One region of the Exiguobacterium sp. E17S genome, then DNA from elsewhere that is predicted to be linked to it. Evidence: riboswitches for the same ligand, from Rfam matches in the RefSeq annotation. Region 1 holds a riboswitch; each other region holds the start of a gene.
What was found. Region 1 has a riboswitch for lysine ahead of AC3B4V_RS09565 (amino acid permease). Riboswitches for the same ligand answer to the same signal wherever they lie in the genome.
Positions count from the first base shown of each region.

Region 1 (8,043 bases):
TTCTTGTGTACAATCGATTCAAAAAAAGTACTCCTCTGGGGGGAGGAGTAATTAATATAGTTAATTATATGGAACGTTAGCTAACAAACAACCGACAATTTCCGACAAAATGTTGGAAAAATAGATGATAACGGATTCATTAATGAAAAGATGGTGAAAAAGGAGTGAAATATGGATGAATGAGAGCCGTGATCCCCGACCAAAACGTCACGTGACCGTATTACAATGGAATTATTTCGTTTACTGAAGACGCACAGCTTCTCGAGCATTACTGTTAAAATGTTGACGGATGGAGCAGGTGTGAATCGTTCGACCTTCTACGCACACTATACAGATAAGTATGACTTGCTCGACCAAGTCGTTGAGGAGCAAATGAAGGCACTTGAACAAGCAATTCGGATCACGGGTACAGGAACTGTCTTTCCGACAGTCGAGCAGGTGAGTCGCTATTTTGCTCGTTTGTTCATTCATATCGAAGAAAATGAACTATTCTATCAGACGATGCTCGTTCAAGGACCGATCAAAACGTTCATCTCTCGTTTTCTCGATACTTTGAAAGAGAATTATCGAATTGTGTTTCGACCGCAAATCACAGAAGAAGCTACGTTCGTCGATCGGGACTTATTATTGAACTATGTCATTGGTGGACAGTTGGGATTGTTGATTTCTTGGTTACGAAACGGTCGACCGTATTCATCAGAGTATATGGCAGAACAATTAAGTCGGATGATCGTCTTTGGAACGGTTGAGAGTATCGGTTTTCCTAAAGAGACGGAATGAGGACGTAAAAAAGACACTTCCCTGCGGAAGTGTCCAATCAGTTTAAGCCTGTCGGAATGCGAGTTCTTTCGTATAGATCGTACTCCGATTCCGTCCACTTTCTTTTGAATAATACAACGCTTTATCTGCCTGTTGTAATGCTTCAAGTGACGTATGCGAACCACTGGAATGTGAAATCCCAAGTGAGATCGTAATTTGTAGATCAGGTACATCTGCTGTCGGGAACAGGTTACGTGCGACCGTGAGCCGAGCTAGTTCTGCTATTTTTTGCGCTTCTTTCGCCGAAGTACTTGGTAAGATGATTAAAAATTCTTCACCACCGTACCGTCCGACGAGGTCGTCTGGACGCGTCAAGGAAGCGAGAGTCATGCCGAGTTGGCGTAACACATCATCGCCCGCATCATGACCATATGTATCATTGACATGCTTGAAGAAATCGATATCGATGAGCACAAGTGAATAGCCTTGATCGGTCGAACCGACAAGCGATAGCGAGTCATCCAGACGACGGCGATTGGCGAGCCCTGTCAAAGCATCCGTCATGGCGAGTTTCTGCTGATACTGGATGTTTTCGAAGTGACGGCGTAATTCCGTCAGTAATCGAAAGGCAACAAAGCCAGCTAATAAATTAAAGAAGACGTACGCAATCGAGATTTTAAAGAATGTCGACCAGCTGTGCGTCAAGATGTAGATGGCGGGTAACGAATAGAGAATACCGACCAACACCATAAGTTGAAAATGACGAATCGAGACATGGACGAATCGACGAATGATCCCAATCGTCGTGATGAATAAGACGATGATCAGCGTAGATAAATAAAATCCTTCCATTTGATCAACTGGTGTTAAAAAGTAACGTGTCCCGATGATCATTGCTCCTGCAACGATGGCGCTTGGGAAACCACCGAACAGCATGGCGATCGCGACGGGAACGATACGTAAATCAACACGGGCGACATCGATTTGGATCCCATTGAACATTAATAAGACCGCAATCAGACCAGAGACTGCTCCGAGTATAAGTCGAATGCTCCATTTGGAGTTCAATGAAATACGCGGTTGATTCCGAAACGGTAAGAACAAGAGAGTAATCGTTGTGAACAGTAGACAAAAGTTAATGATGAATTGATTCATGATGGACAACAAATCCTCCCAACTCCCCCAGCTAACAGATTTCCATATATATACTTCCAGTATACTCAAGTAGATAACGGTTAGACAGAGGGAAATCTTTAGACCAAAATAGAAAAAACGGTAGAAAATCTACCGTTTTTAAGAAGATGAAGTAAGGGTATCCTCATCCATCGTCTGTAAAATTTTATCAAAGACATGAACCATCGTTTCGAGCTCTTCTTCCGTCAATGTACCGAAGCGGTCTTGTAAATAGTTTTTCCGGACGATTTCGAGATCCCGAAATGCACGTTCCCCGTCCTCCGTCAAAGCGAGTACGATTGAACGACGATCTTCCGTCGAACGTGTCCGTGTGACATATCCTTGTTTATACAGCTTATCCGTCAAAGCAGTGACTTGACTCGTCGCGAGCTCAAATTGTTCCGCAAGAAGCGTCGGGCGCTGAGGACCATTTTCTGAAAGGCTTCGTAAGATGAAAAACTCACTCCGGGTCGCCGTTCCTTCAAATAGCCGGTTAAGTTCACGTCGCAGGGTACGAAGAATGACACGCATTTGTTCCTCGAGTCGATAAGTTAGCAAATCACGTTCCTGTGGCATGCAAGCAGCATCCTTTCTCTCAGTGGACTTCTACCATTTAGTGTACTAAACATATCGGATTTTTACCATCGACTACCCCAGATTCGAAAAAAGGCAATTGACAATTTCGTGGCGTTTTGTGTAATATGGCGTAGTAATAACTAACTTAATTCAGTTCTCACTCAACCAGTGGGATGGAGGTTGCAGTTCTTAAGAGTACGGTTACGGATGTCGTCAAGCGACAGATGAGGTGACCTGAAAGGAAGAATTGCCGAAATCAATCATCGCTTTGAAGATGATCGATTGGGATTAGATCAAATAGGTCTAATACTGTCACAAGTCGGGTATCACCTACTTGTGGAGAGCTATCTTTCACGACGGTAGAATGAGGCGCATCCATTTTATTATGTTGCGTTCTCATCTTCCATCTGGAAGATGAGGGCGCTTTTTGTTTTTTCATTCAAAAAGTGTCCTCTCAAAAATTTATTAAAGAGAGAAGCGAACGAAATGAACAATCTAGATGTGAAACAAACAACAGATTCGACAGCAGAAGGATTAAAACGTGGATTACAAGCCCGTCATATGTCGATGATCGCCATCGGTGGAGCGATCGGAACAGGACTCTTCATTGCGTCCGGTGCTTCCGTCGCAGCAGCAGGACCAGGTGGAGCGCTCCTATCATATGCAATCGTTGGTCTGATGGTCTATTTCCTCATGACAAGTCTTGGTGAAATGGCAGCGTATATGCCGGTCGCCGGATCCTTCTCGACCTATGGAACGAAATTCGTCGATCCATCATTCGGCTTTGCGCTCGGCTGGAACTACTGGTACAACTGGGCAGTCACGATCGCAGTCGAGCTCGTCGCAGCACAAATCGTCATGACATATTGGTTCCCGGATGTTCCTGGATTTTACTTCAGTGCCTTGTTCCTCTTACTCATGATCGGCTTGAACTACTTCTCCGTTAAAGGATTTGGGGAAGCGGAGTATTGGTTTGCGATGATTAAAGTCGTTACCGTCATCGTCTTCTTAGTCGTCGGTGTTGCGATGATTTTTGGTGTCTTTACATCAGAGCCACCGGTTGGCTTTAAAAACTTTGCTCTTGGCGATGCGCCGTTCGTCGGTGGGATTCCTGCCGTCATCGGTATCATTCTCGTTGCCGGATTCAGTTTCCAAGGAACGGAGCTGGTCGGGATTGCCGCGGGTGAATCGGAAGATCCGAAAAAGAATGTTCCAAAAGCAGTCAAACAAGTCTTCTGGCGCATCTTGCTTTTCTACGTCTTCGCGATTTTCGTCATCGGAATGCTCATTCCGTATACGAGCCCAAACTTGGTTTCGAATGACATTACGGACGTAGCGGTTAGTCCGTTTACGCTCGTCTTTGAAAAAGCGGGTCTTGCCTTTTCAGCAGCACTCATGAACGCCGTCATCTTGACGTCTGTTCTATCTGCCGGAAACTCAGGTATGTATGCTTCGACTCGGATGCTTTATACGCTTGCTCGCCAAGGAGATGCACCGAAGTTGTTCGCGAAAGTATCGAAAAACGGTGTACCGCGTAACGCTTTGCTCGCAACAGGAGCAATCGGTGCCCTCTGTTTCTTGACGTCAATGTTTGGTGGACAAGTCTACTTGTGGTTACTCAATGCTTCCGGTATGACAGGATTCATCGCATGGCTCGGGATTGCAATCAGTCACTATCGTTTCCGTAAAGGATTCCTTGCACAAGGTCACTCGTTGAAAGACTTACCATATGTGGCACCAGCGTTCCCATTCGGTCCGCTGTTCGCATTCGGTCTTTGTTTCCTCGTCATCGTCGGTCAAAACTATGCCGCATTCCTCGCGGATCAAATCGATTGGGTCGGAATTGCCGCAACGTATGTTGGTATTCCATTATTCCTTGCCTTCTGGTTAGGACATAAATTCAAAAATCGAACGTCGATCGTTCGTTATGACGAGATGGACTTCCCGGAACATCCACGTCAATCGTAATATGTGAACCACCTTCTAGAATGAAGGTGGTTTTTTATTCTCTTAAATGAAAACGTTTTCTAAAATATAGTTTTGAAAAAGTATAAAAAAGGAATCAATGAATACATATTCAAAAATAGAAAATATGAATAAAAAATAGGGGGAAGACGCATGACTACATCTGATTTATTTTTTACATTAGGTTCTGCAGCGTTTTTCATGTTGCTCGTTGCCTACATATCCTACCGATTGACGCGTGGAAAAACACAAGGCGTCGATGAATACTTCTTAGCAGGTCGAGGGCTAAGTGGCGTTTTCATTGCCGGATCACTACTGCTGACGAATTTGTCGGCAGAACAGTTGATTGGACTAAATGGACAATCTTTCATGGGGAACATGTCGAGTATGGCGTGGGAAGTCACGGCGGGATTTGCTGCCATCATCATGGCCATCTATCTGCTCCCGAAGTTTCTCGGGCTTGGTATCTCGACATTACCGGAATACTTAAGTCACCGGTATGATGAGACGGTTCGCCGGATGACAGTATTACTCTTTTTGCTCGGATATATGTGCGTCACGATTCCTTCGATGCTTTATTCAGGTGGGATTGCTGTCTTGCAGCTATTCGATGTTCCGGAACTCTTTGGTCTCAGTTATACGCAATCCCTTTGGTTAGTCGTCTGGGTCGTCGGGATCATCGGAGCAATTTATGCGATTTTTGGAGGGCTACGTGCGGTGGCTGTCTCGGATACCTTGAACGGGATCGGGCTTGTCTTCGTCGGATTCTTAGTTCCGGTGCTTGGCTTTATTGCACTGGGTGACGGGAATTTACTTCAAGGGATGAAGACGATTGCGACCGTTCAACCGGAGAAGTTGAACGCAATTGGAAGCTCAACCGATGCCGTTCCGTTCTTCTCGATTTTCACGGGTATCCTATTTGCGAACTTATTTTATTGGTCACTCAATCAATATGTCATTCAACGTGTGCTCGGGGCAAAAGATTTGAAGGAAGGACAGAAGGGCGTCCTCATGACAGGATTCTTGAAGTTATTAGTTCCAATCTTCATGCTGATTCCTGGGATCATTGCCTATCACTTGTATGGGAACACACTAACGAGCGGTGATTTATCATATCCTCGTCTCATTACGGAGTTGTTGCCTGTCTCGCTGATGGGATTTTTCTTAGCTGTCTTACTTGGAGCCGTCTTCAGTTCGTTTAACTCGTTGCTAAATAGTATTGCAACACTTTTCGTTCTCGATATATATCAGCCGGTGTTTGCGAAAGAGGCGAGTGATGAACATTTGATTCGTGTCAGTAAATGGTTCGGAACGATCGTTGCTTTAATCTCTTTCGTCATCGCACCATTCTTGATGTACGCGCCGGACGGCTTATGGAGTTTGATCCGGCAATTCACAGGTTTTTTCAACATTCCGATTCTCGTCATCGTATTAATGGGGATTTTCATGAAACGAATTCCGGCGATTGCAGCGAAAATCGTCATCGTCTTTCACGTGTTCGCGTATTACTTATTCGTCTTCGGTTTCAAACAACTGTTCGGCTGGGATCATGGCATTAGCTATATTCATGGGTACGGTATTCTACTCGTGATTGAAGTGCTGTTCATGATATTCATGGGATATCGTTACCCGGTCGTCCAGTCAAGAAAGGTCAATCGACGACAGTCTGTCGAGCTCACTCCATGGAAGTTCGCGATTCCGGTTTCGATCTTATTATGCACATCCATCATTTGGACGTACGTTCTGTTTTCAAAAATCGGACTGGCTTCGACAGCAGGAATCGTATCGATTTGGTTCTGGCCGGTCACGTTAGGACTTGTCATTGCAACGATCGTATTATGGCGTGTGTCGCTAAACGCTTGGGAAGCGAAGTACCGGACCTATCTCGAAGAAGAGTACCGTCAAGCCGAATAATCCTCTCGCAGAAGGCATGACATATCGGGTAAGATGAAAGAAAAACAGGAGGCGATCTTCGTGAATTACTGGTACCACTTCAAGCGTGCCTTCTTACCGATCGCATTATTGCTTGTGACGCTTGCCTTGTACCAAATGATTTATCGTTTGAATAACATCTGGTATTCGCTTGGAGGACTTCTTCTTGTCTTTGCAGCGATTTACTTCGTCATGCGTCGTCTAAAAGCGAATCCAGAGGATTGAATGAGCAGGAAAGTCGAGTCCATTCTCTGAACGCGGTAAAATAGACACATACAGAGGAGGGGAAGATAGATGGCAAAAGCAATATTTGCAGGTGGTTGTTTCTGGTGCATGGTCAAGCCATTCCATAAATATGATGGGGTAGAGCAGGTCATTTCAGGATATACCGGTGGTCATACAGAGAACCCGACTTATAAAGAGGTCTGTTCGGAAACGACAGGTCACTTGGAGGCGGTTGAAGTCACGTACGATCCGTCCGTCATTACGTACGAAGAATTACTCGAGATCTTCTGGCGTCAAATCGACCCGACAGATGGTGGAGGTCAATTCAATGACCGTGGTGAATCGTACCAACCGGCTATCTTTTATGTCGATGAAGCACAGCGTGAAGCAGCTGAACGTTCGAAAGCAGCGCTTGACGCATCAGGACGCTTCTCGCGTCCGATCGCGGTAGAGATTCGTCCAGAAAAGCCGTTTTGGCCAGCCGAAGAATATCACCAAGATTATTATAAAAAGAATCCGTTCCGTTATCAGATGTATAGTGTCGGCTCAGGTCGCGCGAAATTCATCAAGGAAGCGTGGAAGGACCACGGTAAGGAAAAAGAACTGAAAGAGCGTCTGACACCAATTCAGTATAAAGTCACACAAGAGAACGGGACAGAACCCGCTTTCCGTAACGAATACTGGGATGAAGAACGTCCAGGACTGTACGTCGATATCGTCGATGGTACACCACTCTTCACATCAAAAGATAAATTCCAGTCAAACTGTGGTTGGCCGAGTTTCGCTAAACCGATCTCAGAAGACAAGATGGAAGTCGAACTCGATACGAGTCACGGGATGACGCGGACGGAAGTGCGTTCTGCGAATGCGGATAGTCACCTCGGTCATATCTTCGATGATGGTCCGACAGAACTTGGTGGTCTTCGCTATTGTATCAACTCAGCAGCATTACGATTTATTCCGCTTGAAGAGCTTGATTCGGCAGGATATGGGGAATATAAAAAACATTTCGAGTAACACGTAAGGAGCAGTCAAACGATTTCGTTTTGACTGCTCTTTTTTCAAATGGAAGGGAGAGAATCGAATGTTTCGACCCGTATATGAAGAGATTCGACAAATGACGATTGCGAAGGTACTTGATTTCTACGATCACGAAATCCGTCAGCTCGATGAGCAAGCACGTCAGGAAAAGTACGACAAGATGAGCTTGAGTCCGTTTCGCTTTTTCCGTGGGAGTTCGCATCTGTTTTATTATGACGTGACGCGAATCCCCCTTGGTTTTGATACGCCTCGTGATAAACCGACGTGGATTCAGGGAGATCTTCATTTTGAGAATTTCGGTGTCCATGGCAATGCGAAGGGAGATATCATCTACGACGTCAATGACTTTGATGAAGGGTACTTAGGATCTTA
Region 1 covers NZ_JBYLRU010000002.1:65,005-73,047, forward strand. Annotated here, with positions in the region: gene AC3B4V_RS09550 (TetR/AcrR family transcriptional regulator) at 226-780, shown strand; gene AC3B4V_RS09555 (diguanylate cyclase) at 823-1,914, opposite strand; gene AC3B4V_RS09560 (MarR family winged helix-turn-helix transcriptional regulator) at 2,053-2,508, opposite strand; lysine riboswitch at 2,675-2,863, shown strand; gene AC3B4V_RS09565 (amino acid permease) at 2,995-4,476, shown strand; gene AC3B4V_RS09570 (solute:sodium symporter family transporter) at 4,627-6,387, shown strand; gene AC3B4V_RS09575 (hypothetical protein) at 6,448-6,630, shown strand; gene msrA (peptide-methionine (S)-S-oxide reductase MsrA) at 6,700-7,647, shown strand; gene AC3B4V_RS09585 (DUF2252 domain-containing protein) at 7,715-8,043, shown strand, end outside.

Region 2 (8,043 bases), on a different contig from region 1:
TGCATCAGCGACCGCCGTGAAGTGTGCAATGAGACCGGCTTGCGATGTTTTATTGTAATACGGTGTGACGAGCATCGCTGCGTCCGCACCGAGGCGTTCTGCGAGTAATGTTTTCTCGATCGTCGCTGCCGTATTGTTCGAACCCGTTCCGGCAATGACGGGCACTCGCCCTGCCGTGACTTGAACGGCAGTCGTCAGGAGTTGTTCGAATTCCGTGTTTGTCAGTGTCGAACCTTCTCCTGTCGTCCCTCCAACGACAAGTGCCTGAATTCCTGCTGCGAGTTGTTGCTCGATTAAGCGTTCAAATACGTGTAAATCCAACTCGCCTGCTTCATTAAATGGTGTGACGAGCGCTGTACCTGCTCCTTTGAACATGAAGAACTCCTCCTTTTTTATGAATGAATCGACTGTTCGATGGCTTGGCGTGCGACTTGTACGGCATTCGAGGCGGCACCTTTTCGAATATTGTCGGCTACACACCAAAGATGGAACGTATTCGCGAGACTATCATCTTGTCGAATTCGTCCGACATAGACATCGTCCGTCCCACTCGCGTCAAGTGGCATCGGATAGCGCGTATTCGCGACATCATCGACGAGGACGACGCCAGGTGCGTTTTCAAGTGCTTCACGGATCGCTGCAACCGTCGTCGGTTGTGTAAACGTGACGTTGATTGCAACCGAGTGAGAATTCGTGACCGGAACCCGGACACATGTCGCACTGACTGGTAATGCTGGAAGATTGAAGATTTTCCGTGTTTCATCAATCATCTTCTGCTCTTCTTTCGTATAACCGTTCTCAAGGAACACATCGATATGCGGCAAGATGTTGTCGTGAATCGGATGCGGATAATTGACGGGCTCTTCTCCACGTGCTCCACGCGCTAGATCCTCGATTCCTTTTTGACCAGAACCGGATACGGCCTGATACGTCGTATAGTTGACGCGTTCGAATCCTAGTGACTGGAGCGGTGCTAAAGCGACGACGGATTGAATCGTCGAACAGTTCGGATTTGCGATCAAGCGGTCCGTTGCTTGAATCGCTTGCGGATTGACTTCTGGCACGACGAGTGGAATCGTCTCCTGCATCCGGAAGGCACTTGAATTATCAACGACGAGTGTTCCGTTTTCAGCTAGTAACGGGGCATATTGCTCACTGATCGTTCCGCCCGCTGCGAACAACGCGACATCGATCCCGTCTTCCGTGATGTTTGGCGTCAGCGCTTGGATCGTGATGGCTTCTCCCTTGAACTGTACCGTGTTCCCTGCTGAACGAGCAGAAGCGTAAGCGGACAGGCGGCTGACCGGGAAGTCCAGTTCGGCTAGTACTTGTAACATTTTTTGACCGACGGCGCCGGTTGCTCCAATGACTGCTACATGATACATCCTGTTTCCCTCCTTATAACTCGAACGCGTTTGCAATCGCTGCAACCGTCCGTTCAATATCTGCTTGTGCAATCGTGTATGAGATGCTGATTTCTGAAGTCGTAACTTGATAGAACGGAATGTTCTCTGCTCGGAAGATTGCGAACAATTTCGAAGCGACACCTGTTGCATCCCGCATCCCGATTCCGACGACAGATAATTTCGCGTGTTGATTATGGCGATCGACCTTGACTGTCGTGAAGCGATCCATGATGTCTTTCAATGCTTCATCGAGGAACTCTTCCTCATCGAGTGGACATGAGAACGATAAGAAAATGTCACTGTCGAACGTCGTTTGACTGATCATGTCGATGTTGACGTGGCGATTGGATAACAGTTCGAAGATATCGGCTACTGCTGCATTCGTTTGCGGTACGTGTTTGATTGATACCGTCAAGACGTTCTTCGTCACACTGACACTCGTCACCGCTTTTTGTTCCATTGTTTCCGTCGCTTCCATGATCCATGTTCCCCTTTTCGATTCAAGTGTTTTCCCGACGAAGATGTGTACGCCGTATTTTTTTCCTAGTTCGACACTCCGCATTTCCATGACCTTCGACCCGAGGGCGCTCATTTCCATCATCTCATCATACGAGATATGTGGAATCGGTTGAGCGGCGGCATGGATTCGCGGATCAGCTGTATAGACACCGTCGACATCGGTATAAATTTCGCACCGTTTATCAAGGACTGCCGCAAGGGCAACTGCCGTTGTATCCGACCCACCCCGTCCAAGCGTCGTGACATCACCGAGTTCATTGACACCTTGGAATCCGGCGACGATGACGACATCGTACGTTTCGAGTTTTTGTCGTAACAGATCTCCATCGATCTGTTTGATCTTACTTTTCGTATGCACGCCCATCGTGCTGATTCCTGCTTGAGCGCCTGTTTGCGATAACGCTTTGACACCGAGCGAGTTGAGGGCGATGCTGAGTAATGAAATCGTCTGTTCTTCTCCGATGGCAAGCAGTCGATCGAGTTCTCTTCGCTCGGGGCGATCCGTGATGGCTTGCGCCTGAGCGATCAAAGAATCTGTCATCTTGCCCATCGCCGAAACGACGACGACGAGTTTTTCACCTTCGGCTGCGCGACTCTTCAAATAATTCGCAATAGACTGAATCTGTTCGACAGTCGCAACCGAGCTTCCACCAAATTTAAGTACAGTTGTCACAATCCTATCTCCTTTGTCCCGATACAGAAAAAAACGACGGGCCGGTAGGAGCGTTCCTACGGCCCGTCGTTATCACGATCGGACAAACGAAGACAAAGTCATTCGTTCTTTTACGTAAGATAGCGCTCCGAAACATCGGTTTCGGCAGTACAACGGATCTTAACCGTTGTACCAGCAAACAAGAAGAAGCATCTTCTCGTTCACTTCGGCGGACTTCCCCTTTCACATCATTCAGCATGCTTGCCTTCAAGAATGATGCTACTCATGTCATCCGCGCCTCTATCTGTCGGTTGTTAGTTACAGTTATAGCAGACATCTTTTGTTAAATCCAGTCATTTGACTGTTTTTTTTCAAAATTCGTCAATTCGCAAGATGCTGTTTCGCGAGTTCGAGTTGCTCCAACACGGCAGCAAACCCTGTCCCGCCGTAGCTAGTCCGGCGTGCTACCGCTTGAACCGGATCGAGGAGCGGATAGACGTCTTCTGTGATATCAGGATGGAACGTTTGATACGTCTCGAGGTTCAAATCCTTCAGGAAACAACCGTTCTGCACACAGTAAAGGACGGCTTTGCCGACGATTTCATGCGCTTCCCGGAACGGTATGCCTTTCGTTACAAGGTAGTCAGCGAGTTCCGTTGCATTCGAGAAGTCTTGCATTGTCGCCTTCTTGAGCGCTTCGGTCTTAAACGTCGCAGATTCAATCATTCCGGTGAAGATTTGAACGGATTGGAGAACGGTATCTGCTGTATCGAAGACCCCTTCCTTATCCTCTTGCATGTCTTTGTTGTAAGCGAGTGGTAATGCCTTCATCGTCGTCAAGAAGCCCATCAGATTGCCGTAGACGCGCCCCGTTTTCCCACGAATCAATTCAGCGAAATCAGGATTTTTCTTCTGTGGCATCATGCTCGATCCTGTCGAGAAAGCATCAGACAACTCGATGAAGCCAAATTCTTGCGATGCCCAGATGATGATTTCTTCACAAAAACGCGAGAGATGCATCATGACGGTCGAGGCGATCCCGAGGTATTCGATGACGAAATCGCGGTCGGAGACAGCGTCGAGACTGTTCGGATAGATTGACTCAAAACCGAGCAACTCGGCAGAACGGAAACGATCGATTGGGAATGTCGTCCCCGCGAGCGCGCCTGCCCCGAGCGGTGATTTCCGGATCCGCTTTTGATTATCCGTCAACCGTTCGACATCACGTTCGAACATCCAGAAATAAGCGAGCAAGTGATGGGCAAGCGAGATCGGTTGTGCCCGTTGCAAATGCGTATAACCTGGCATGACCGTCTCGATATGTTGCTCAGCTTGTTCCGTGATAACCGATTGGAGCTCGCGTAATGCCGTCGTCAACGCTTCAACATGTTGTTCCATCCATAGATGTAAATCCGTTGCGACCTGATCATTTCGGCTCCGTGCCGTATGCAGTTTTCCTGCAACCGGACCAATCTGTTCCGTCAATAGACGCTCGAGATTCATGTGAATGTCTTCATCTGCTAGCGTATACACATGATCCGCTAACGTCGTTTCCAGTTGCTTCAGTCCTTGCTCGATTTGTGTCCACTCGTCTTGAGCGAGGATCCCTTGTTCAAATAGCATCTGCGCGTGTGCGAGACTGCCTTTTAAATCGACGCTCGCTAATTTTTGATCGAACGTGATCGATGCTCCGAAGGCTTCCGCTTGAGCGGAAGCACTTTCCGTAAAACGTCCACCCCAGAGTTTGGTCATTTCGTTACACCCGCCTGACGATGTACGCTCGCATGAGTCGAAACGGCAAGTCCGTGTAATTTGATGAAGCCTTTTGCTGCTTCATGATCGAACGCGTCTTCTTTCGTGTACGTCGCAAGTTTCTCATCATAGAGCGAGACAGCGGACTGACGACCTGTCACGGTTGCGTTTCCTTTGAACAGTTTAACGCGAACTTCTCCTGTGACGTCCTGTTGTGTCGCCGTCAAGAATGCTTTTAAGCCTTTCGTTAATGGTGCATGGAAGAGACCGTTATAGATCGTTTCTGCGTATTGTTTGCTGAGAATTGGTTTGAAATGTGCGACGTCCTTCGTCAATGTAATCGTCTCGAGTGCAGCGTGCGCTTTGAGTAATACCGTTGCGCCTGGACACTCATAGACTTCCCGCGATTTGATACCGACGAGACGATTCTCGACGTGGTCGATCCGTCCGACCCCATGTGCACCAGCGATGATGTTCAGTTCCGTGATCAGTTTCGCCAGTGGATACGTCGTTCCGTTGATCGAGACCGGAACACCTGCTTCAAAGCCAATGATGACTTCTTCTGCCTGATCCGGAGCGTCTTCTGGCGCTACTGTTAACGCGTAAGCGTCTTGCGGTGGCTCTGTCCAAGGGTTTTCTAGGACGCCACACTCGTTACTCCGTCCCCAGAGGTTCATGTCGATTGAGTATGGGCTGTCGAGGTTGATCGGGATCGGCACGTTGTTTTCTTTCGCATAGGCGATCTCTTCTTCCCGTGACCATTTCCATTCCCGAACCGGTGCGATGACTTCGAGTGATGGATCAAGTGCTGCGACCGAAACTTCGAACCGGACTTGGTCGTTCCCTTTTCCGGTACATCCGTGAGCGACCGCCGTTGCACCATGTTGATGCGCGACTTCGACAAGCTTTTCTGCGATCAACGGACGCGAAAGCGCTGAAATCAACGGATAGGCATTTTCGTAATGAGCGCCATATTGAAGTGCCGGTAATACGAAGTCTTGTGCGAATTCTTCTTTAACATCGAGGACGATCGATTCGATTGCACCGACGAGGAGTGCTTTTTCTTTAATGACGGATAAATCTTTTCCTTCTCCGACATCCATGCATAAGGCAATGACGTCATAGTCCTTGCTCAACCATTTGATGGCTACCGATGTATCAAGTCCCCCAGAGTACGCTAAGATCAATTTTTGTTTCGACATGTATAATTCCCTCCTGGTTTTAAATTCATCTGTCTGTATAAAAATTCATTATGAATTATATATATACATAGAAAACAAAAAAAGAAACCCTTTTTGCAGGATTTCTTTCAAAATGACTTACATTTTTTTCTCCATCGTTCGGTGCGGGATGCCCGCATCATCGAATTCATCGGAGACGATCGTATACCCGAGTCCTTGATAAAACGGGATCGCTTGAACTTGTGCGCCGAGTGTTAGCAATTGCTTCCCTTCGCGACGTGCGACTCGTTCCATCGCCTGCATCAACTCGCCACCGTATCCTTTTCCTCGCGCTGTCGCTAGCGTCGCGACACGCTCTACCTTCATCCGTTGGTCGTCATATGGACGGGTACGCCCCGTTGCGACCGGTCGACTCTGCTCATCGAGGACAAGCAGATGAATTGCTGTTTCATCATGTGTATCGTATTCAAGATGGCGTGGTACGCCTTGTTCCTCGACGAAGACACGCTCCCGGATCATCCGGACGGCTTGATGTTGTTCTGCTGTACGTACTTGAATGACTGTCATGACTGATATTCCTCCCGTAATCGATCGACATATGCCAACGCATCATCCCGATTCGTAAATTGTGCCTGTGCCTGAACCGCACTTCCTCCGCCTCGCCCATTAAATGTTTTGACATGTGCTTTAGCGAACTTCCCGAGATGGGGTTCACCTGGACTACTCATCAGTAACTTGTTCGTCGTCGCATTCCAGACGACGCCGACGCGTCCCGCTTCTTGAATCGCTTTAGCAAGTTGCTCGGATATTTTGATTTCTTCATCCAGATGTTCGAACACAAGAATGCCTTCTTGTTGTTCTAAAGCATGAGCGAGTGTGAACGTCGCGAGTTGTTCCTGAGCGTGTTCGACCTGTTTCGTTAAGCGTTTCTGCTCTTCTTGTAACGCTTGGACGGCTTCTAGCATTTGAACCGGTTTGACTGATAAAGCTTGCGCTGCTTCCCGTAAAGCTCGTCGTTCTGCCTGTAGGAGTTGATATGCCCGTTCCTTTGCGACATAAGAAAGACGAATATTTCCACGAATTCGTTCGACTCCAGTAAAGAGAATCGACTCGAGCTGTGCCGTCGAATCGAGATGCGTTCCACCACAGGCACTATAATCGAGTGTACCGATTTGAACGACGCGAATTCGTCCTTCGACTTGTGGTGTTTTTCGTAATGGTAAGCGTAGCGCTTCCGCCTCGTCATACTCGGTCGCTGTGATCGGTAATCCTTGTTCAATCACCTGGCGTAATCGTCGATCCAGCTGTTCTTGTTGCATAGTTGTCCATTCAGGTGTCTCGATATCAAGCGTCGAGACCTCACTTCCCGTCCGAAAACTGAGTGTCTTAATATTTGATTCATCTTGTAGGATTGCAGAGATGACATGTTGTGCCGTATGCTGCGCCGCATGATCGATCCGGACTGCGTCATCTACGATACCGGTGACGTCACCTGTGAGCGGCGTCGCCAGTTGGTGCCAGACGACACCGTCTTCGATTTGAACGTCAAGGACCGGTTGGTCGTTCAATGTTCCACGGTCTGCCGGCTGTCCACCGCTCTCCGGATAGAAGTAACTTTTCTCTAGAGCAACCCAATAGCCATCTACTTGTTTTGTCGTGCGAATGGATGTCTGAAAGGTTCGGACATCGGATTCTATTTGTTCGGGGCGCATACCTCGACCACCTTTCTCTGTCAGTTTCACTCTGTATTATGCCATATTTCATCCAGAATCGTTTGTCGGCTTGCCTTTTTCCTAGTACACTAGACGAAAGACTACCGATCGCGAAGGGACGAAATGCCGTGATTCAGCATATCAATAAAAATTCACCACTCCCCATCTACTATCAAATCGAAGCTGCCTTAAAACAACAAATCGAAAGCGGTGTTCTTCAACCTGGCGATCTGATTCCGTCCGAGCGCGAATTTGCGGAAGCGCATCAAATTAGCCGAATGACGGTCCGCCAAGCCATTTCAAACTTGGTCAACGCCGGTTACTTGATTCGTCAAAAAGGACGAGGAACATTCGTCGCGAATAAAAAAATCGTCATGCAACTGTCTGGCTTGACGAGTTTCTCGGAAGAGATGGAACATCTTGGACTAGAACCGACGAGTGCGCTTCTCTCCTATCAAATCATCGACGCGTCGATGACGATCGCAAACAAGCTCCGGATTCGCGAAGGGGCATCCGTGTATGAATTGAAACGTTTACGAATCGCAGATGAGCAAGCGCTTGCTCTTGAGACCGTCTATATCCCGGAACAGCTCTTACCTGGACTTGATCAAGACGTCGCGACCGCATCGCTCTATGCATTTGCAGAAGCGAGCGGATTAAATCTTGGACGTGCGAGTCAAACGTTCGAATCACGTCTTGCAACGAAGGAAGAGGCGGGCCATCTTGGTCTATCGACCGCTTCGCCTGTCTTATCTGTCGAGCAACTAACGTACCTGACAACAGAGCAACCGTTTGAATACGTCATCTCCGCTTACCGCGGC
Region 2 covers NZ_JBYLRU010000005.1:93,431-101,473, forward strand. Annotated here, with positions in the region: partial or broken gene dapA (4-hydroxy-tetrahydrodipicolinate synthase) at 1-375, opposite strand, end outside; gene AC3B4V_RS14110 (aspartate-semialdehyde dehydrogenase) at 393-1,385, opposite strand; gene AC3B4V_RS14115 (aspartate kinase) at 1,399-2,598, opposite strand; lysine riboswitch at 2,711-2,888, opposite strand; gene argH (argininosuccinate lyase) at 2,959-4,329, opposite strand; gene AC3B4V_RS14125 (argininosuccinate synthase) at 4,326-5,531, opposite strand; gene AC3B4V_RS14130 (GNAT family N-acetyltransferase) at 5,649-6,077, opposite strand; gene AC3B4V_RS14135 (alanyl-tRNA editing protein) at 6,074-7,222, opposite strand; gene phnF (phosphonate metabolism transcriptional regulator PhnF) at 7,351-8,043, shown strand, end outside.
Region 2: it holds a riboswitch for lysine, as region 1 does, so the genes downstream of both, AC3B4V_RS14115 (aspartate kinase) here and AC3B4V_RS09565 (amino acid permease) in region 1, are expected to answer to the same signal.

Region 3 (8,043 bases), on a different contig from region 1:
TTACACCGTACCTTGCTCATTCACTTTTTTCTGCTTCGTCTTTCCACTTCGAATCAATCAACATCTCTCCCGGCCATGTATAAGCCATGATGCCACCGTCTGCTGTGATATCTTCACCTGTGACATATGAGCTGTCGTCAGAAGCGAGGAAGAGAGCGACCGTTGCCATCTCGCGTGGTTTACCGAGTCGTCCGAGTGGCGTAATCCAAGCGTTCGCATCGCGGAACTGTTTGCCTTGCTCTTTTTCTTTTTCACCGACAAGTGTATCGATGAGTGGTGTTTCGATTGTTCCTGGTGATAACGAATTGACACGAATGCCATGACGCGCATAATCGATTGCCATCGCGCGCGTGAAGTTCGCAATCCCACCTTTCGCTGCGTTATAACCGGATCGGTTCAAGTCAGCTGCGCGACCAGACATCGATGACGTATTGATGATTGAACCACCGTTATCAAGCATGAGTGGAATCAAGAATTTACTGACGAGGAATGTACCGCGCAAGTCGACCGCGATGATCCGGTCGAAGAGATCGATTGGATACTCGTGGACTTTCCCGCCTTGTTCATCGATTCCGGCATTGTTGAAGAGGATGTCGATCGTACCGTATGTCTCTTTGACGTGCTTCGCAAGTTGCTCGACACTCTCGACGTCTGAGACATCGACATGGACGGCTTCCGCTTTCCCACCTTGTTGTGTAATCTGTTCTACTGTTTGTTGTGCTTTTTTAAGTGAGACATCGGCACAGACGACCGTTGCTCCCTGTTCTGCGAAGACAAGTGCAGTCGCTTGTCCAATCCCTGTTGCCGAGCCGGTAATGACAGCTACTTTTTGATCGAGTCTACCCATTGTTAAATCCCTCCTAAGTCGTATCGTTCACCTTATGAAACATTCCCGGAGAAATGGAGATTAAACCCATCGATGCGTCTAGTAATAGAGGATAGGGGGTACATCTACAACAGCACAATCGCTGTATAGAGGGAGATGAGAACGCTGACATTCGATCAATGGCAACTTGCCAAAAAATTATTACACGAAGCCGTCCAGTACCAAATGACACTCGAGAAGAGTGCATTCGCAAGTGAATTGATCGACCAAACGACACCGGTCCTCTGGTTTGGTGATGCGACACGTAGCAGTTGGGTGACGATCGCGACGAACCCATCTCGATCGCAGTTTTTAGACCGAACAGGTACATTGCGATTTGACGAGCATGGTCCGCTTTTCATACGTCCACAATCTATGACATGGAATGCGTATTTACAAGAAGAGACATTGACGGAATCGATCCGACGCTTCAATCGTTACTTCAAACAACCAAATGTGTACCGGACCTGGTTCGGTCGACCAGGTGGCGGTAAGCTCGAAGGATTCTTGAACGGACTCGGTGCGTCGTTTTACGAGAAGACGCTTGATCCGGTCATTCACTTGGATTTTTTCCCGTTTCCGACACACCACTACATGGGAGCGATCAAAGAACGCAGCGTGTTGGAAGATAGTCCATTCGGTCAGACATTTTTGTTACGCCTGCTTGAACTGTTTTCGATAAAAGGAATCATCCTGCTCGGTAAGGAACACACGGAACGATTTGCGAAGCTCGAACCAGATATCGATTGGACAACCTATCGACCAACGGATTATCCGGACGCGATTTTTCAAGTTGGCTTATCGTCACGATTTCAGGTACCCGTCGTCGGACTCCACTTCAAACCGAGTGAGCAGTTCATCGGTCTCGGTAATCGAAAGGATGAAAACGGCGTTAGCCATGGCACCTACGGGTCAGCAGAACACTTACGTCAAATTGGAATGATTGTCCTTGAAAAAGTTACGACATACAGTGCAAAAGGAGATTGACAGATATTTCGAACTCCCTAATAATAGGAGGTGAATTAGCACTCTATATGATTGAGTGCTAAAAAAGGGGAGGCAGAATGAGCATGGAAACGAAACAATTTAAGGCGGAATCAAAACGATTGCTGGAGATGATGATTCATTCCATCTATACGCATAAGGAGATTTTCCTGCGCGAATTGATCTCGAATGCAAGTGACGCCATGGATAAGATGTACTATAAAGCATTGACTGACGAGACGATTTCGTTCGAAAAGGAACACTACAAAATTACGATCGAACCAAATAAAGAAGCGCGTCAACTCATCATTCGTGATACGGGAATCGGAATGACGAAGGAAGAACTAGAAGACAATCTCGGTACGATCGCAAAAAGTGGATCGCTTGCCTTCAAGGCAGAGAATGAAGCACAAGATGGTCATGATATCATCGGACAATTCGGTGTCGGATTCTATTCTGCCTTCATGGTCGCAGACGTCGTCACTGTCGTTACGAAACCGTTCGGCAGTGCAGTCGCTTATAAATGGGAATCGCGCGGTGTCGAAGGTTATACGATCGAGGAAATCGACAAGGAAACCGTCGGAACGGAGATTACACTCCACATCAAGGCGAACGAGGAAGAAGAATCGTATGACGAATACCTCGAGACGTATCGCTTGCGCAGTATCATCAAAAAATACTCAGATTTCATTCGTTATCCGATAGAGATGAAGGAACTCGAACGTCAGCCGATCGAAGGCAGTGACGAGACGGAAGAGGTCGAAGTCGTCAAGACGATCAACAGCATGGTGCCGATCTGGCGGAAGAACAAACGGGAACTGACAGACGAAGACTATACGAACTTCTACCAAGAGAAGCGGTATGGTTTCGACACACCGGCGAAACACATTCATATCAGTGTCGACGGCGCTGTTCGTTATCAATCGATCTTATTCATTCCGGAGCAAGCGCCGTACGATTATTATTCGAAGGAATTTGAAAAGGGTCTTGAACTCTATGCCAACGGTGTCTTGATCATGGAAAAATGCAGCGACTTGTTGCCGGATCACTTCAGTTTCGTCAAAGGGATGGTCGACTCGGAAGACTTATCGCTCAACATCTCGCGTGAGTTACTGCAGCACGATCGTCAATTGAAATTGATCGCGAAAAACATCCAAAGTAAGATCAAGACACAACTCGAAGCACTTCTGCGCGAGGATCGTACGAAGTACGAAACGTTCTATCAAGCGTTCGGACGTCAGCTGAAGTTCGGTATGTATAATGATTACGGCATGCATAAAGAACAGGTGCAGGACCTCGTCCTCTTCTACTCAGCCAAGGAGAAGAAGTTGATCACACTCGCAGAATACGTCGCAGCGATGCCGGAAGATCAGGCACATATCTATTACGCTGCTGGTGAGAGTACGAATCGTCTGGATAAATTACCACAATCCGAGCTCGTTCGTGATAAAGGGTATGATATCTTGTACTTCACGGAAGAGATCGATGAGTTCGCGATTCAGATGCTCGTGACGTATAACGAGAAGACGTTCAAGTCGGTCACAAGCAGCGATTTAGGGATTGAAGCAGCAGAAGCGGAGACGACGGACGCACAAGCAGAGATGTTCCAAGCTATGCAGGAAGTGCTAAGTGGACAAGTCAAGGAAGTCAAAGCCTCAACGCGTCTCAAATCGCATCCCGTCTGTTTTGCGACGGACGGCGCCGTCTCGATCGAGATGGAGAAAATCCTGAAGGCGATGCCGAATAACGAAGGGGTAGAAGCGGTCAAGATTCTTGAATTGAATCCGTCACACGCAGTGTTCCACTCTCTTGAAACGGCATATCAAAACGATCGTTCGAAATTCGAGCGCTATACAAAACTGATGTATCAACAAGCATTGCTTGTCGAAGGGCTTCCACTCGAGGATCCAGTAGCGTTCGCGAATGATGTGTGTTTATTGATGGTATGAAACGAATAGATGTAAAAAAGGCATTGGATGCGCGCATCCAATGCCTTTTCTCGTACAGTGTTACATTAATCTGTTTGTAAATCAGAAGCAGTTTCACCTTTTTTTGAGAGAACGTTCAAAACGACGACAAAGAGTACGAATGTAACTAAGGCTCCGATGAAACCGAAGACTGAAGACTCGGTGAAACCGATGACTAAATAACCGACTGCCGCAGTAACAGCACCGACTAGCGCATACGGTAACTGTGTCGTAACGTGATCGATGTGATGGGATCCAGCCCCTGTCGAACTTAGGATTGTCGTATCGGAAATCGGTGAACAATGGTCACCGAAGACAGATCCAGCAAGAACAGCAGCAAGCGTCGGTAACAAGAGTGAGGCATCAACAGCCATGACGAGATCCGCACCGATTGGCAACATGATTCCGAATGTGCCCCAACTTGTTCCTGTTGAGAATGCCATCAAGCCGGCAATCAAGAATAATAAGAATGGCAAGTACGAAGCAGAAATCGAGTTGCTGACGAAGCTCGCGAGATAGTCACCGGTTTTCATATCACCGATGACAGCGATGATCGTCCAAGCGAATAACAGAATCACGACTGCTGGCCACATCGAACGCATACCAGCGACAATACTTGCACGGTAATCGCGGCCCGGAATTTTCCGACCGATAAGCATCAGGAAGGCAACGATCAAACTAATGACGACACCTGCGACGAGGGAACGGGTGACGTCCGTTGCCTCAAATGCACCGATTAAAGTAAACGGGCGGTTGTCGGCTGCAAGTGCCTGAGCACCTGTTCCGAGTAACGCACTGATCGTAGCAATGACGAGAACGACGATTGGAACGACGAGATCCCGGACTTTTCCGTTCGTATGTTCGTTGACCTCTTTTGCCATTCCCATCGGTGTTCCTTTTGACGCATCAAAAAGTTCACCATTCGCGGCACGGCGTTCATGCTGTTTCATCGGTCCAACAGAGACGCCAGAGTAAGCGATGTAAAGTGTTAAAAGTAATGCGAAAATCGCATAGAAGTTCATTGGAACGATCATCATAAAGGCACTAAACGCTGAGTAATCCGTAATCGAGTGCGTCGTTAAGATACCGGCGATGATAGAGATGATGAATGCGCCCCAACTCGAAAGCGGACTGATGACACAAACAGGCGCAGCTGTTGAGTCAATCAAATAGGCAAGCTTCGCACGTGAGACACCACGGCGATCCGTTAACGGACGACTGACGTTGCCGACAGCGAGACTATTGAAGTAATCATCGATGAAAATTAGGATACCGAGTCCAAAGGCAACTAAGCGTGCACCACGCGCTGTCTTGACGTGCGTAGAAGCCCATTCACCGAAAGCGCGAGCGCCACCTGATGTCTGAATCAATGTGGAAAGGACGCCGAGCAATAACAAGAAAACAAGCAATAAGACGTTCCACTCGTTTAAGGCACCGTCCGCCCAAAAGAGGCTGAAGATATTCTTGCCGAGATAGGTTACCGTATCGATCGGGTTAAAACGGTGGAGTAACAGGGCACCGACGAGAATGCCGACACCTAACGAAAGAACGACCTTTCGGGTAAAGATGGCTAATAAGATAGCTAGTAAAGCAGGTACAAGGGCAATAATGGAATCTGAATAGTTGACCATGAAAAATATCCTCCTCTTTAATAAATGGCTTAAAGATGAGACCCCGCGGCACAAAAAAAGCAAGGGCACCGGCAACAAAGCCGACACCCTCGCTGGATGCGTCTTTCTTAGCCGAATTGGAGCGCTCCATACAATTGTTATGTATGGCAATCGATCGGGTGTTTCCCGAATCGACCAACGACGATATGCTCGACACATACTGTCATTTCGGCGATGTCACCTTTCCTGTAGTCGTCTTCGTTGTCATCCTCGGACCAAGTACTGATTGAAATCGCGCCTCTACCTCATCGATAGAATAGTCATATTCTGTTCTTATGGACACTTTATCATGTATTTCAGAAGCGATTCAACCATATATTCTGATAATTTAAGATAAAGTTGTTTATTCAGCAAAATGTTGAATGAGCTGTTTCATCAAATAGGCTTGGTTTTCCTCGAATTGTTTTTTTCGATGACCGTTCGCGCCAGATGGGTGAGGGAAGCCGGAAAGAAGCTGATGCTGTTCGATTCGTCCATCATGAATCAATCCACGGACTTGCGTCTCGACGACCCGACCGAGTGGAATCAATAACGCTGGTTTTTGTAACTGATTGATCTCAGCGACGAAGTGTTCTTCCGCGTAATGTTTTAACAAAGGACTACGACTAATTTTCGGTTGATGACCCGAGTAATTCTTTTCGCGATAAAAGACGGGTTGCTTTAACAGTGACGTTGGATGCAATAATTTCTGATGTTGATGGAATAAGCTAGTAGCCGTCTCAATTCCGAGTAATGCTGGAAGCTCGAGTGTATCAAGCATCTGGACGAGATTACGTCGCATCGTTCCAGCAAAGCTTGCTGTATATTTGACGAGGCGTGCCGTCTCTTCTAATGAAACACCATGATGGAGGGCATCCGTCGCTTCTTCGAAAGCGATTCGCATCTGTTCAAAACCTGGTGTGATCCCGATGATGACGACTTTTGCTTCAGTATTGACATATTCGCCAATCGGAGAGTAATAGACGGTCAGCTCGTTCTCCTGTTGCAATAAAAAATCGTCCGTCCATAATTCATCACGTCGTAACGTACGATCGTCAGGTAAGCTACGAATGGCTTGTTCAAATATAGTTAATGAATTCATGAAGGACCCTCTCTCTCTGTAATGGCACTATGATAACAAATAATACCATTTGTGACAATTCGACCCTTTCACTATTTGTGTATAGGTATATAAAAAAGGACTCGATACGAGTCCTTTTCGTGCATCATGCGCGTTCTTTGACCGAAGCGACTTCATATGTCAGAATCTCGCTGCCGAGCATTGGCGATTCTCCTGCCTCACTACTCGCAGGTCGACTATGTGACGCTTTGAAATCGTCACTCTCCCGCCACGCTTGAAAACTCTTCATATCTTCCCAGTACATGTTGACGTTCATTTCATCGTGTTCTTCGATGTTTTGCGTCAATAAGACCTCAACACGGATGAATCCGTCCATCGTATCAAGTCCACTTGGACGCGTAAAACGAGGAGCGAGAGCTGCAGCCATCCCTTTTTTGACTTTAATCCGGTTCGTAACGACGATCATCATAAAATCCCCTTTCAAAAAACGAGTAACGTACTTCTTTAGTATAGTACGATGAGGGAAAGAATGCCGGAAAGAAGGAACAAAAGACGATGAATGAACAGGAATATGATCAACGATTACGAATTGAGACCATTGAGATGCAACACCTTTATGGTGTGTTTAGTCACTACAATCGCTATGAACCGACGCCTTATGCGGCACTCAGCGAATTATGCGAAACCTATCCGTTTCAAAAAGAGGATACTGTCATCGATTTCGGGTGTGGGAAAGGGCGTTTAAACTTTTACTTACACGATCGTTTTGACTGTTCCGTCATCGGAATCGAGATGAACGGACAATTTTACGAGGACGCACTTCGGAATATGGCGAACTACCAAGGTCGACGGAAGCGGCGTTCCGGAAGTTTGCGATTCGAACAGACGTATGCCGAGCAGTATACCATTCCGGATGAGGCGAATAAGTTTTATTTCTTTAATCCATTCTCTTCACAAATTTTCATGAAAGTGATCGATCACATTTTAAGTTCGGTCGAACGTTCCCCGCGTTCGGTTGATCTCATCTTGTATTACCCGACCGATGAATACCGGGAGTACTTGGAGCGCCATACCTTATTCGAGCAAATCGATGAGATTCGATTACGAGACCTCTATGAAAAAAATCATGACGAGCGGTTCGTCATCTATCGCTTTGATCCGAACAAACTGCTTCAAAACGGGTATGAATACAGTGAGGAAAGAAATAAAAGATAGGGAGGTCGGATGATGATCCGTTTGGAGCATGTGACGAAGGAATTTGCGCCGGGGCGTGGGATATTCGATGTCAGTTTTACAGTTGATCCGGGTACGATATTCGGTTTCATCGGACCAAACGGATCTGGAAAATCAACGACACTCCGACATTTGATGGGACTACTGGCGGCGGATGGTGGAAAGGCGACGATCGGTGGTTTTGATTGCTGGAATCAAAGTAAAGAAGTGAAGAAATTGGTCGGTTATTTGCCAGGGGAGATTAGTTTACCTGGAGACATGACG
Region 3 covers NZ_JBYLRU010000004.1:162,553-170,595, reverse strand. Annotated here, with positions in the region: gene AC3B4V_RS13245 (SDR family oxidoreductase) at 17-847, opposite strand; gene AC3B4V_RS13240 (PDZ domain-containing protein) at 983-1,852, shown strand; gene htpG (molecular chaperone HtpG) at 1,936-3,798, shown strand; gene AC3B4V_RS13230 (Na+/H+ antiporter NhaC family protein) at 3,864-5,447, opposite strand; lysine riboswitch at 5,559-5,737, opposite strand; gene AC3B4V_RS13225 (uracil-DNA glycosylase family protein) at 5,830-6,567, opposite strand; gene AC3B4V_RS13220 (heme oxygenase) at 6,692-7,012, opposite strand; gene AC3B4V_RS13215 (methyltransferase) at 7,102-7,761, shown strand; gene AC3B4V_RS13210 (ABC transporter ATP-binding protein) at 7,771-8,043, shown strand, end outside.
Region 3: it holds a riboswitch for lysine, as region 1 does, so the genes downstream of both, AC3B4V_RS13230 (Na+/H+ antiporter NhaC family protein) here and AC3B4V_RS09565 (amino acid permease) in region 1, are expected to answer to the same signal.